Regions from separate parts of the Paenibacillus sp. FSL R5-0407 genome, predicted to be linked through region 1. Evidence: riboswitches for the same ligand, from Rfam matches in the RefSeq annotation. Region 1 holds a riboswitch; the other holds the start of a gene.

Region 1 (4,216 bases):
CCCTCCTGGTGTCTATATACTAACTATTATTCTAGTACTATATTATTTATAGTACAGGATGGAAATCGGCCTGTCAAATGAAGATTTTTACTATAGTTATATCCCCAAACTCGCTGAAGCAAGAGAATTCCTGCTGCGTTGAGCTGCGGAAGCCATATTTTTCAAGGCCGCTACAGTTTCCTCCTGGCCTCTTGTTTTAAGACCGCAATCCGGGTTGATCCAGAATAGTTCGGGATCCAATACCTGAAGCGCCCGGGAGATCATCGCGACCATCTCCTCTTCGGAAGGTACCCGGGGACTGTGAATATCATACACCCCTAGCCCGATGCCAAGCGGGTACGTATTCTCTTCAAAGCTGCGAATGAGCTCGCCGTGGCTCCGTGAAGTTTCGATGGAAATCACATCGGCATCCAGTGCCTGAATGGAATCCAGCATATCATGGAATTCGCAATAGCACATATGCGTGTGGATCTGTGTCGTCTCCCGCACCGTTGAGGTAGAGATCTTGAACGCCTTAACCGCCCAATCCAGATAAGCGCTTCTATCTTTCGGTTTAAGCGGAAATCCTTCCCGAAGCGCCGGCTCGTCGACCTGGATCATTGTGATCCCGGCTTCCTCCAGTGCCTCCACTTCCTTGCGAAGCGCGAGCGCGATCTGGTATGCCACGGTCTCTCTGGATATATCGCTGCGAACAAAGGACCAGTTTAGAATCGTGACCGGACCGGTCAGCATCCCTTTCACCGGTTTGGAGGTCAGCGACTGAGCGAACGCCGTTTCTTTTACCGTCATCGGCCGGTCGAATTCCACATCGCCATAAATCAGAGGAGGCTTCACACAGCGCGTTCCATACGATTGAACCCAGCCCCCGCGAGTAAATGCGAAACCGGGAAGCTTTTCCCCGAAAAACTCAACCATATCCGTGCGCTCGAATTCCCCATGGACAAGCACGTCCAGTCCGATTTCTTCCTGAATGTCAATCCACTTCTTGATCTCCGCCGCGACGAACTCATCATATTTCTCGGTTGACCATTCGCCCTTGCGCCATTTCTGTCTGGCAGCACGCACCTCTGCGGTTTGAGGAAAGCTGCCGATCGTCGTCGTTGGCAACAGCGGCAAATTCCATTTGGCCTGTTGTTTCAAGCGACGGATGGAAAAAACACTGCTTCGTTCCGATGGCTGGACAGAGATGGTGCTCACCGCTTCCTGAACTTCTCTCCGGCTGCGTGATGCATCGCCGGCCAATCGTTGTAAAGCCTCCTTGCTCTTAGCGAACAGAGCTGGAGCTGGAGCATCTCCTGTCTTCGCTGCAATGGATAAAGCGTTAATTTCATCCAGCTTTTCTTCCGCGAAAGCTAACGATTCTTGAAGGACGGAAGGCAGTCCATTCTCCGCTTGTGCCGATACCGGTACATGCAGCAGGCTGCATGAAGGTTGAATGATGTATTCAGAGGAACCCGGAATCAATGCGGCAATCGCTTCTAATAATACTTGCGCTTCGGGAAGATCGGTCCGCCAGATATTGCGGCCATCGATCAGTCCTATTCCGAGCGTTTTGTCCGCCGGGAATCCATATTGACGAAGCGCCTCAAGGTTCCCCGCTTTACCGTGCACGAAATCGAGACCGATTCCTTTTACCGGAAGACTCACGATTTGCTCGTAACGTTCCGCCGAATCGAAATAGGTTTGCAATAAAACCGCCAGTCCCGGAACTTCTTGTGCAATCGCTCCATAAATTTCTTGAACCAGCTCCAAATCCTCATCCGATACAGAGGTAACCAGCGCAGGCTCATCGATTTGTACCCAGGATGCTCCTTCTTCCTGCAGTTCACGCAAGACCTGCACGTACAAGGGCAGTAATTTGCGGCTCCATTCCTCGATACTAAAGGAAGGTGTCCCCTTGGACAGCTTCAAAAACGTGTACAATCCGAGCAGCACAGGTTTCCCCTCGATGCCAAGCTCAGACTTGGCTTCGCGATAAGCTTCCAGCGGTGTGTTTTTCGTCAATTCTGGTTCCCTTCCGCCAAGCTCAGGAACAATATAATGGTAGTTCGTATTGAACCATTTCGTCATTTCGCTCGCTGCGGCCGATTCATTGCCTCTCGCTATGGCATAATACGTGGCGAGCGGTACCGGGCCGCCGTCATATTCAAAACGCTCCGGAACCAGTCCGAACATCACCGTCATATCCAGGACCTGATCATAATACGAAAAATCACCTACCGGGATCAGCTCGATCCCTTTTTCCTGCTGAAGTCTCCAATGAGTCCTGCGAATATCGGAAAGGCGGTCGTGAAGCTCCCCCTCGTTAATTTTCCCGTTCCAGAACGCTTCAATCGCTTTTTTCCATTCCCGTTCTCTGCCGATTCTTGGAAAGCCTAGATTACTGCTGACATACTTACTCATCGAATTCTCCCCTTTTTCCCTATAAAATTTAACAAAGCTATGCATTTCCTATGATGTTCTCGCGGTGCGCAAAAAAGGCCCTCTCTAGTCAATGCTAAAGAGGACCTTCGTATATATGTGCGATGGCTTTCATCTTTAACACCTCCCTATCTCCCGTAGGTACAGCAGTGTTGCTAGAATAGGCAGGTCTCCTGGCTTCAGAATCATCACCCGATGCTGCCTTCCCAGTGTTCTTGAACACCAGTGGCCATGATTGCATCTCGGCTTCTCTGTTACAGTGGCGGGACCGCGCCGGCATTTGCACCGGACTTCCCTTTTAAGCTTCAACCGCGGCTGAAGCACCTATTCCCACAATTATGAAGTTGTGAAGTTCGTTTCACTAATCTTACAAGATGTGCAATTATTAATCAATACTAACTTTGTCGGAATTAAATGCTGTTCTAATAATTATCCCTTACTGCCTTATTCAACATCCCGATGCAGCGATCCAGATCACTTTTCACCTGCTTTTTGTAAAGTTCGGCTTTCTCCGTACCGTCATCCGTAAATTGATACAGCACAATCTCCTGGAAATCCACGCTGGGATCGCTGCCTTTAAGCTGCTTGGTCCGAAATAATACGCCTTCCTGCACTAATTCGTGCAGAGCCCGATAAATTTCGCTTTGCGGAGGAACGTAACCGAACGGCGCGAATTCTTGCTTCAACTCCTCAAGCATTTGATAACCGTATCCCCGGCGCTGCTCCACTTTTGTAATTAAAAATAGCTTGATATATGCCCTTTGGGCGATCATAAATGCCATGTTGACACCTCCCGTTACAAGAACAATATAGCTCAACTGTGAAAATTTCACAATAGTGGCTAGATACGCGTAAAATATTATTTTCTATTGTGAATTTTTCATATCTTGAAATAATATTAACAGGCTCATAATTAGCCTCAATTGTTACGATTTTTCGACATGCGTATAAATGTGCTTTCCGTCACAAGGGCTATTTCGGTTTGCCTTTAGTCTTAAAATATAAAAATTTAAATATCTCTCCGTGAAAGGAGCTGCGCCTATGAAATATGCAAAACCCGCCTTTCTGGTCCTTTCCTGTCTGGTCATCATCCTGGCGGTCTGGTACCCCTCCCCGGCTATTCCGGCCGAAGAAGCGGGCTCCGAGCAAGAAGTTGCTGTGGTTAATCAACCTCCGGTTGAGCCGGTCATCCGGCGTGAGGGACAGACCGTCCATATAGAAATGACAGCCCAAGTGACCAATGTGGAAATTTCGGAAGGGGTTTTCTATAACGCATGGACCTTTAACGGCACGGTGCCTGGCCCGGTAATTCGGGTCAAAGAAGGGGATACGCTGGATTTTACACTGAAAAATATGGACCCCGACATGCCCCATTCCATGGATTTCCATGCGGTTCATGCCGCCCCGAGCAAAAAATTCGTCGACGTGATGCCGAATGAACAAGGAAATTTCTCTTATCCGGCTACGACGCCCGGCGTCTTTATGTACCACTGCGGTACAAGTCCGGTTCTGCTCCATGTAGGCAACGGAATGTACGGAATGATTATTGTCGAACCGAAGGCCGGGTATGAAAGCGACGCCGAGATCGTCCGGGAGTATACAATCGTTCAAAGCGAGTGGTACAGAGAGCATGACGAAGAGGCGTTCATGAATGAACCGCCGGAATATGTCGTTTTTAACGGTGATGACTTTACGCTCAAGGAACACCCTCTGCTCGCCAAAGTTGGGGATCAAGTCAGATTGTACGTCGCCAACGTAGGACCTAACGAAGTGTCCTCCTTCCATGTCGTCGGCA
Region 2 (4,216 bases), on a different contig from region 1:
AAAATTATTCTACCGGGCTTTCCGCCGCGCTGGCCCGATCCCTTGTCAACATCGCAGTTCCTGACCCGGCAGGGATTAGGGCGATCGATCCCTGCTGCGGGATGGGCAATGTCCTTATCGAAGCACTATCTATGGGAATAGACATCCGGGGCCGGGATTTGAATCCGCTGGCCGTTAAGGGAGCCCGGGAGAATTTGGCGTATTTCGGATACGATGTCTCGAGTCTTGTTACCGTCGGAGACATGAGGGACGTGAGCGATCATTACGATGCGGCGATTCTGGACATGCCCTACAATCTGTGCTCTGTGCTGCCGCAAGAAGTCAAACAATCTATGCTGGTCGGCCTGCGGGGATTCAGCGACCGTGCTGTAATCATCTCAACGGAGGAGATAGAGGAGGATATTCTGGCATGCGGATTTAGAATTATGGACTACGGCCGTGCAGCCAAAGGTTCATTCATTCGAAAGATATGGGTATGTCAGGGATAACCGAATCCCAGTCAAAAACCCGGATAAATATCACATGAGGTGTCAAATATTTGATGTTTTCATAGGGAATTTATGATTATTTTTAATTTTTCTATAAAATTCTCTTTTTAAGTTCAGAATCCCGCTTTATAATGTTAGATAATCTGACATGAGGTGGCGAGGACAATGAGATATTTTGGTGTATTCGAAAAAAATGTACGTCTGCTTGGCTTTATAGCAGCTATCGTATTATTCGTGGCGGCTTTGCTGCAGGATTCTTCCTGGTACATTCCTTTGACGGCCCTGATTGCCGTTCTTTGTTTTGTAATGCTGTCCCTGAATCTTCCGATATCCTGGAGGAAAGGACAACCCCCTTCCGGTTCTATTCCTCCGGCAGCTCCGCAGGGATCGCACGAAGAAGCGCAGACGGCAAGCCAATGGGGGGCGATGGTGAACGAATCGCGAGTAGCGGCGGACCGGTTGCAAGCTGCCGTCGGTGAGGTGAGTGAGAGTATCGGGGAGCTCCAGCATTTATCCGATATATCTTCCGTTGAGGATATGAAGCTGAAAGCCAGCAGCGAACGGTCTTTGGAACAAGTGCAGGAGAGCCTGGCCGCGATGGAGGAGGTAGCTTCTTCCGCATTCCGGATTCAAGAGGCTGCGGAACAGCTGCGTTACCGCAGCGAAAGGACGCTGTCGGAAGCTTCAAGGATGTCGGAGGCGCTCGTAGCTGCAGACGGTACGATCCGCTCGCTGGCGGAATCCCAGCAATCCATTGCCGGCCCTATGAATGATCTTGAGAGCAATACACGAAAGCTCGGGGCCCTGTACCGGGAGCTTGAGGGAATATCCGGCGAGGTGTCGTTGCTGGCGCTGAACGCCTCTATTGAGGCGGCCAGGCTGGGGGAGCAGGGCAAAGGTTTCGATGTGGTGGCCATGCGGATGAGGCAACTCGCTGAGCAGAGCGGCAAGGCTATCGGCAGCTCCGCTCCCTTGTTCCGGCAAATCGTGGATGAGGTTGACAGGGTCAAGGAAACGCTGCATGAGGGAAAGAAGTCGGCTTTAGACGGCATTGAGTTATTGAAAATCATGGGGAGAGACATCCTGTTTATATCCGATGAAGTGGCTGCGATCAACGATCACGTAGCCGAGACAGGAAAGCGCAGCAAGGAACAGACTGAGATGACGCGGAATATGGACAGTATGATGAATGATGTCCATGCCGCGCTTAGCCGCAGCATTTCCCATGTGGAAGGTGCGTTGTCTCGCATGGAATCCCAAAGAATACATATCGGCAAGCTGCAAACCGTAGCCGGTGGTTTGCACCGGGCACAAGCCGAACTGATCACCTCGCTTGACGCGGTCCGGATCGGTTCATCCGGTGGTGAGGAGTCGGCAGAACAACGGGAGGCGGTCCGGGCTCTGGGTTTGACTTACGCCCGCAAACTTCAGGAGATTGCGCAAACCGAGCCGCTCACCGGGATGTTGGAGGCGGATCACCGGACCGCTCTGGAGCTGCTCTTGTCCCGGGAATCCGGGCTGGAGGCGGCATGGACAAACCGGGTGGACGGTTCATTTGTGATTTCGATTCCGGAGGCGGGATTGCTGAATGCCAAGGGGCGTGAATGGTTCCGCAGTGCAAAGAGCGGGGAGACGGTCATTTCGGAGAGCTATGTCTCGGCTATAACGAAACGGCGATGCATCACCTTATCTGTTCCTATTGTGAAGGACGATATCGTGATCGGCGTACTTGGAGCCGATTTGTCAATAGAATAAGAGTTCCTGGGTGAGTCTCGAGAAACAGGGGATTCGATCATGAAGCTTGCCCGGGAGTATTGTAAGTTTGAGTCTTTTCCCCTATAATCCTATAGAGAAAGAAAGCCTTGATTCAAGCGAATAGAAGTGCCCGTAGGTCCTGGAGCAAGCTTAACCGCAAGCTTCGGGTTAAAAGGGAAGCCGGTGTAAATCCGGCACGGTCCCGCCACTGTGTACAGGGACGAAGCTCATCGATGCCACTGCCATACGCCATAGTATGATGGGAAGGCGGACTTCGTCGCAACCTGATAGTCAGGAGACCTGCCAACGGGAGATTAGACGGTCCTTCGAGGAAAGGATAACGTTCTGCTTAGAACACGGAGCCTGCTTTTCCGCTAGGGCAGTCAAGCCATTAAGCCAAGGCCTCCGATATGACTTTGTAGACGTAACCCATCCGCTCAGGATGGGTTTTTTTCTTAAATAATAGGGCTTCGCTAGGGTTAAGGCGTTTCTTAATAAAGAAACCCGAAGGAGAGGGACAAAATGAAGAAATGGACTAAGATTTGGGGGATTTGGCTGCTGGCGCTGTTGTTGCTAGTTACGGCCGGCTGCGGTACAAACGGAAAGAATAACGCGGCGGATAATAGCGGCAATACGTCACAAACGGAACAGAGTCAAAATAACGAAACTTCCGCGCCGGAGCAGGAAGGGCAGCAGACTTCTTATCCGCTTACGGTAAAGGATGCTTTCGGAACGGAATTTACGTTTGAATCCGCACCGCAGCGGATCGTATCGTTGGCGCCATCGGAGACAGAAGGGCTGTTCGCGCTTGGTCTGGATGAGCAGGTGGTCGGAGTTTCCGATAATGACGATTATCCGGAAGCTGTAAAGGACAAGCCAAGAATGGGCGGGTTCCAGGTGAATGTGGAAGCTGTAGTTGCGGCTCAGCCTGACCTTGTGCTTGCCGGGAACCTGATCGGTGAAGATACGGTCAAGAGCCTTAGCGACCTGGGGATGAAAGTATACCGCTCCAATCCGAAGACGATTGACGGCGTGATGGAGAATATCCGGACGATCGGCGAGATCACCGATCATCAAAAAGAGGCAAACGAAGTAACCGCACAAATGCAGGCCGAATTGGATAAAGTGACCGAGGCCGTGAAATCTTTGCCGGCTGATCAAAAGAAAAAGGTATATATCGAATTTTCTCCAGGCTGGACGGTAGGCAAGGGAGAGTTTATGGATGAGATGATTCAGGTTGCAGGCGGGGAAAATGTGGCATCCGACATTACCGGCTGGAGCGAAATTAACGAAGAGAATATTATTAAGGCAAATCCGGACGTTATTTTATATGCGAAAAGCGTCGTAGATGAGAACAACCGGACGTTAGCCGAGATTATCAAAGGCCGCGGGGGATGGGATCAGATCACGGCCGTGAAGGAAGATCGCATTGTGGCAATGGACGACAATTTGCTCAGCCGGCCGGGACCACGGGTAACCCAAGGTTTGATTGAAGTGGCTAAAGCGATCTATCCGGACCTGATTCAGCCATGAGGACCAGGCTGGCAGGTTACGGATTTATCGGCCTAGGATTGCTTATATTCTCACTGCTGATCTGCATCGGGTTCGGTTCCGTTCACTTGCCTGCCGGGGAAATCGCTCGTATCCTGCTCCATCAGTTGCCCGGTCTCGGGCGGTGGATTCAGCCTGACTGGAGCGTGGCTTCGGAGCAAATCGTGATGCAGGTTCGCCTGCCGCGCGTACTGCTCGGCCTGTTGGTGGGAGCTTCGCTTGCCGTCGCGGGCTCCGCATTTCAAGGGGTGCTCCGCAACCCGCTTGCCGATCCGTTCACGTTGGGCGTATCCTCGGGTTCCGCGGTAGGCGCGGCCGTATTGATCTTTTTCGGTTGGCAGTTTTCTTTGCTGGGGATATTCACGCTGCCGGTAGTCGCTTTCCTGACGGGGGCGGCAACGCTGTGGATCGTGATGTGGCTG

What was found. Region 1 has a riboswitch for cobalamin ahead of metE (5-methyltetrahydropteroyltriglutamate--homocysteine S-methyltransferase). Riboswitches for the same ligand answer to the same signal wherever they lie in the genome.
Region 2: another riboswitch for cobalamin. It lies ahead of NYE70_RS19860 (ABC transporter substrate-binding protein); the one in region 1 lies ahead of metE (5-methyltetrahydropteroyltriglutamate--homocysteine S-methyltransferase).

Annotation. Positions count from the first base shown of each region.
Region 1 is NZ_JBBPAX010000001.1:689,963-694,178, reverse strand. It holds gene metE (5-methyltetrahydropteroyltriglutamate--homocysteine S-methyltransferase) at 97-2,403, opposite strand; cobalamin riboswitch at 2,568-2,764, opposite strand; gene NYE70_RS03405 (helix-turn-helix transcriptional regulator) at 2,844-3,203, opposite strand; gene NYE70_RS03400 (multicopper oxidase domain-containing protein) at 3,463-4,216, shown strand, end outside.
Region 2 is NZ_JBBPAX010000002.1:98,178-102,393, reverse strand. It holds gene NYE70_RS19870 (TRM11 family SAM-dependent methyltransferase) at 1-488, shown strand, start outside; gene NYE70_RS19865 (methyl-accepting chemotaxis protein) at 654-2,243, shown strand; cobalamin riboswitch at 2,361-2,565, shown strand; gene NYE70_RS19860 (ABC transporter substrate-binding protein) at 2,766-3,776, shown strand; gene NYE70_RS19855 (FecCD family ABC transporter permease) at 3,773-4,216, shown strand, end outside.